Jilunia laotingensis: one gene and its partner. The protein of the gene in region 2 interacts with the protein of the main gene of each other region in a pairwise test. Links are inferred from orthologs where the notes say so. Each region holds a gene or a part of one and is shown on either strand. Other genes may lie near its edges.

Region 1 (3,059 bases), 910 kb from region 2 along the record:
AACGGATGGAATAGTCTGAAGCGACTTCGGGGAATGGGTAGTATGACTTATCATCACATTATTAATACACTGTCTAACGCCCATTTTATTGTTATCGGTGAGGATGGAAGTATTGCATTGTCACCTGAAATAGCTGCACTTATATTATAAATTCTTGTATGATTGTGGCGCAAGTCATCATTTACTTTCTTTTAGACATGGATTTCACGATTGCTATATGCTTTAAAACTATTCACGGGGCAACCGTGAAATTCGTGTCTAAAGAGAGTCTATATTTAACCGATAGCTTTTACTAATGACCCATCTCTTGATTGTCCAAGGCGATGGTTGAGCTACCAGGGAAATTCTTTTCTTATCCCAGCAATTCTTTGACTTTTGTTGAGATAGCACGGCCTTCTGCCAGTCCGGCAAGTTTCTTGGATGCAACACCCATCACTTTGCCCATGTCTTTGCCGCTTGTGGCTCCTGTTTCTGCGATAATCTCTTTAATGGCAGCTTCCAATTCTTCCGGTGTCATTTGTTTCGGGAGATAGGCTTCCATCACTTTTACCTGAGCAAGTTCTGCATCGGCCAAATCTTGTCGTCCTTGTCCTACATAGATTTCGGCTGCATCTTTTCCCTGTTTTACAAGCTTCTGGATGATTTTCAGTGCAGCATCGTCTGTGAGAGTATCGTTTGCTCCCGGAGCTGTTTTTGCTTCAAGGAAGAATTTCTTTACGTTTCTCAATGTTTCAAGGGCAACTTTGTCTTTCGCCTTCATTGCGTTTTTAATGTCTTCGCTGACTCTTTCAAATAAATCCATGATAATATCTGCTGTTTTATAGTTTACAATGTATAATGGAAACAATTGCCTCCATTACATATTGTTCTTCGTTTTTAATTTGTCACTCTTAACTTCTCACTTAGAACGTGATCATTCCGCTTTCGTCTACCGCTTCTTCTGTCGCTATTTCTTCTTCCAAAGCTGCCTTTGCACGTATCTTGCCAAGTGTAGTTTTATCCCGTAGATAGGTCGGGGAATCTTCCACCATGGCAATGATATCATCATTGTCAAGATCCTCCGCACTGAAGATGTAGATGTGGCGGCGTTTACGCAGGTTCTTGCTGCCGATCCCGCTGGCACTTTCGCCATAAGCTTTGCGGATGCGTTCTTTGTTCTTTTCTTTTTCTTCTTCGAGTTGGAGTTGGCGTTCTTCTTCCTCCTGACTCCGTTTTTCGAGTACGCTGTCCATGCCGGGCACGTCTTCTACACCGAATCCTGTTGCAAGTACGGTGATCTTGACTCTCGATTCCAGTGCGTTGTCCATTGCCACACCCCAGATCACTTCTACTCCTTCGCGGAACTTGCTCATGAACTCGTGAATCTCGTTCATTTCCTCCATCATTAGCTCTGAGGTCGGACAGAAGGAGACGTTCAGCATGACCTTCTTGGCATTGAAGATGTCGTTGTTGTTCAGCAACGGGGAATGAAGGGCATCATCGATGGCTTTCGTCACACGGTTTTCGCCTTCACCGAATCCGGTACTCATGATGGCTACGCCACCATCTTTCAGTATCGTTTTTACATCGGCAAAGTCCAGGTTCACCGTACCGCGCATAGTGATGATCTCTGCAATGCTCTTGGCTGCGATGGAAAGGGTGTCATCCGCTTTGCCAAACGCATTCATGAACGTCAGGTCGGAATAGATCTCCCTCAGCCGTTCGTTGTTGATCACCAACAAAGCATCTACATGCTGGGCGATACGCTCTACACCGTCGAGTGCCTGAATTATCTTCTTTTCACCTTCAAAAATGAAAGGGATAGTGACAATGCCGACGGTCAATATATCCATTTCTTTTGCAATGCGGGCGATGACCGGGGCTGCACCCGTTCCGGTTCCTCCTCCCATACCTGCAGTGATGAATACCATTTTCGTACCGTCCTGCAGCAACGTCTTGATATCTTCGATGCTCTCTTCGGCGGCATCCCGCGCACGGTCCGGACGGTTACCGGCTCCAAGACCTTCGGTGATATTACGTCCCAGTTGCAGTTTCACCGGTACGGGCGATTCTGCCAAAGCCTGATTGTCGGTATTGCAGAGAACGAATGTTACGTCATGTATGCCTTCCCGGTACATGTGGTTGACAGCATTACCGCCACCACCGCCTACACCGATTACTTTGATGATTTTCGGCGAATCTGTCGGGAAATCGAATTGTACTATCTCGTCCATAACTTCTATAGATTACAAATTACTAATTACTGATTATTTCATATCATCGTCAGAGAATATCTCATTGGAGATTTTATTGAAGGTCTTTTCAAACCAGCTGGGTCCTTCTTTCTTTTTCTTGCGGGCTTCTTCCTTCTTGCGCTTTTCTTCCTCTTTTCTGCGCCTGTCTTCTTCTCTCCGGCGTTTGTCTTCTTCTTCTCTCTTCCTCTTGGCTTCGCGGGCGGCTGCTTCCTGTTCTTTCAGCGTCTCGTCTTCTTCGAACATGTTGACCGGCTCGGGGGTCGGCTGCACATGCGGAGTGATAACCGGACGAACTTCTTCTACGAGACAGCAATTCTCTTTCCCCTCGAACAACAGTCCGAGCATGGTGTTATGTGTACCGTCTTTCTTTATCAGGTCGCTTCCGGCATGTACTGTGTTGCGAATATTGCGTGCCGTCCGCACCTTTTCGATCTTGCTTCTTTTGCGAAGCATTTCGTCCAGACTCTTGAGGTTAGCGGCACCGCCTGTGAGGATAAGACCGGATAGTAACTTATCGTCATAACCGGAGTTTTGTATTTGATTCCACACATTGGCAATGATCTCTTCGGTACGTGCCTCGATGATATTATTCAGCACGCGCAGTTCGATGCTGCGGTTGCCGTCTTCCAACTGGCAGGTAGCTCCTTCTTCCTCCTCATTCTCTTCATAAACGGCATTCCCGTAAGCGATCTTTAACCGTTCGGCTTCCTCTTCTTCCATCTGGAGGGAGGTAATGTCGCGGGTGATGCTGTTTCCTCCCAACGGCAATACCGTGAGGAAACGGAGGATGTTATTCTTATAAACGGAGATTGTTGTCGTATCGGC
Region 2 (2,894 bases):
TCCAACATGCGCATTAGGTTTCGTTTTAATTTATCAGGAGAATATATAAATACTTCAGCTGTTATTATACGTTGGTTAGCCTTGTCCAAACGAGTATGAGAGACAAACGGGCCACCCATAAAATCACCTTTCATACGCCACAGACCTCTAGCTTCCATCGTATAATCACCATGTACATCAATAGGACGTACATCCACTGTCAATGAATCAGTAGTCATATACATTCCCTCTTTCGCACCCGGAATATTGGCTTTCATAACCGAATCACGCTTATGGATAAAGTATTCTTTAGTAAAAGTATCTTTATCAGTATATGGATAAGAGTATATCACAAAATTTTGATCACCAGTTGCCGTATTTGTAGAAGCCCAGAAAAAATCATCTCCTTCCTTAGTAGAAGTCAATTCACCCGGAAGCCAAATATCCGAATCAAATTTGCTACCCACTTTCGTAGAAATATAATCACTATGCTTATTTTTAAGCACACTTATCTGACGATTCATTTCAGCACGTGTAAAGAAATCAATTATTTGCTGCTTATTTTCCTCTACAAACTTTTCGAACTCTTCATTATTGGGGGCTTGGATAGTTAGGATAAGCTGAGGAGCCGCATATACATCCTTAGCATATTTAAATGCCGGTTTTGTATAAATATCACGAACATCTACAATTATAATATTTCGTATTAATTTCAATGTTGAATCATAATCTTTTGGGGAAGTATACATAATCCTAAAAGAACGTTCAGACTGAGGTAATCCTGGCACATCCGTATCTAATACGTCATACAAGGCTCTGCCCGCAGGACTCTCCCACAAGGTATTATCTACTACGACAAGAATCTCATAGGCACGACCACTGGAGGTCGGAGTAAATACACCCTTCTTGCCATTACAAGAAGAAAAAGTCAATGCTACAAGAGCCATACTGAGGTAAAACAGATACTTTTTCATACTGATTCTTATTTAATGTTTTTACAAAACTACGACATGTTCGTATATTATCATCCGATTAGTTAATAATTTATATTAATTCTTGTTATTCTCTCCCTGTTTTGAAGTAGATAACATGCCACAAGCTGCAAATATATCTTCACCACGTGAAGCGCGTATAGTTGTAAATACACCATGCGATGTGAGATAATCTCGAAAAGTGGTCATTGTTTCCATATCAGCTCCTTTCAAATCAACTCCCGGAATAGCATGAAAACGTATCAAATTCACTCGACAATCAACTCCCCGTAGCAATTTCACAAGCTCTTTAGCGTAAATCAATGAATCATTAACATCCCTAAAAACAATATATTCAAATGAAAGTCTGCGTTGTTTGCTAAAATCATAATTCTTTAACAGATCAACAATCTCAGTTATAGAAAAAGCTCGTTCAGCAGGCATCAATTCAGATCGCTGAGAAGGAAATGGCGAATGCAAACTAATGGCTAAATGACAATCACTTTCCTCAATAAAACGCTGCAATCCTTTCCGTAACCCAATAGAAGACAGTGTAATCCTTTTAGGGCTCCATCCGTATCCGTAAGAAGACGTGAGGATTTCTAACGTTTTCAAGACTTCATCCAAGTTATCCAACGGTTCTCCCATGCCCATCAGTACGACATTAGTCAACTTATCTCTTTCGGGTAAAGAATTGATTTGATTCAGAATTTGATTTGCGGTCAGATTAGTAGTAAAACCTTGCTTTCCAGTCATACAAAACTTACAATTCATCTTGCATCCGACTTGGGAAGATACACAAAGTGTTGCTCGATCATCATCGGGAATATATACAGCTTCCACAAAAATATTTTCTCCTACCCTATAAAGATATTTAATTGTTCCATCTACTGAACACATGGCATCGACCGGAGCTTCTCCTCCCACTTCATATTCGGCCTTCAATGCCTCACGGTTGTTAAGCGAAAGATTGGTCATTTCATCAATAGAGCTTACCTTCTTATCGTATAACCATGCTGCGATCTGCTTTGCAGCAAACCGAGGCATTCCTAGTGATTTTACTACTGATTGCAATTCAGCAAGAGTCATTCCTAAAAGGGGATATTTAGACATATTCTGTACAATTCAACGTTTATTCATGCAAATGTAAGGAATTAAACTTGATTTCAGAACAGTAAAAAAGAAAAAGTTACGGGCTATAAGTTGCAAACTACAAGAAATCGCATCGTAAAACGCATAACTTATAGTTTGTAACTTATAGCCCGTAAGCTTCTTTTCAGTTTTTTTTAGAAGAACAGATAACGGGTATCTTTCACTTCTCCCTTCAAATAAAGATCATTCATGACACGACCAGCCATACGAGCATGCATATTTTCCAATGTAGCTTCTTCCGATTTTACGTCGAATGTCTCATTCAATTTATCTTTAGCATATAATTGTAAAACAAATACGCCTGCATTTCCCTTAATAGGGGCGCTCAATTTGTTCAATTCCGCTACTGAAGCATAGGCACCAATCAAAGGTTCGCTACTCCGCAAAGCCGGTACATATGCAGGAGCCGCAAAAGTAACATGTTTGATAGAATCAGTAACAACGTTTGCAATAGCCTTGTACTGATCGAAAGAAGTTGCATTGGCAGCTTTCATATTTTCCATGATCTTTTCAGCCTTCTTATCCTTTATAATTTCAGCTCTCAATTGATCTTGAACTTGTTTCAAAGAACGATAACCTTCAGGAGTAACACCTACTAATGTCACCACTAACATCCTGTCACTCTCTCCACATTCATACAATCCTGAAACGTCACCTGGTTTAGCAGAGAAAGCCCATTTTAAAGCATCTTTCGTTCCTCTAATTCCAGCGATTCCATGCTCAGAACTATAAAGGTCATTTCTGTCAAGTAATCTATAACCAGCTTCTTCAGCATTAGCTACTACTTTATCC

What was found. The genes of interacting proteins can lie anywhere in the genome.
Region 1: the proteins of rlmN (region 2) and ftsZ interact in binary tests that used the Escherichia coli proteins (3 or more experiments, as listed by UniProt). The link is inferred for Jilunia laotingensis from one-to-one orthologs.

The regions. Positions count from the first base shown.
Region 1 is NZ_JACRTF010000001.1:1,112,619-1,115,677, reverse strand. What follows is about bases 59-3,042. They hold ftsZ (cell division protein FtsZ), read right to left. Parts: upstream 2,214-3,042; coding sequence 903-2,213; downstream 59-902. Other genes in these bases: ftsA (cell division protein FtsA), read right to left, coding at 2,247-3,042; H8744_RS04435 (GatB/YqeY domain-containing protein), read right to left, coding at 353-802; H8744_RS04440 (hypothetical protein), read left to right, coding at 59-150. Outside these bases: more of H8744_RS04440, read left to right, coding at 1-58; more of ftsA, read right to left, coding at 3,043-3,059. UniProt on the Escherichia coli protein: Essential cell division protein that forms a contractile ring structure (Z ring) at the future cell division site. The regulation of the ring assembly controls the timing and the location of cell division.
Region 2 is NZ_JACRTF010000001.1:197,599-200,492, forward strand. Bases 47-2,865 are described here. They hold rlmN (dual-specificity RNA methyltransferase RlmN), read right to left. Parts: upstream 2,064-2,865; coding sequence 1,029-2,063; downstream 47-1,028. Other genes in these bases: H8744_RS00955 (DUF4837 family protein), read right to left, coding at 47-953; H8744_RS00965 (peptidylprolyl isomerase), read right to left, coding at 2,237-2,865. In the rest of the region: more of H8744_RS00955, read right to left, coding at 1-46; more of H8744_RS00965, read right to left, coding at 2,866-2,894.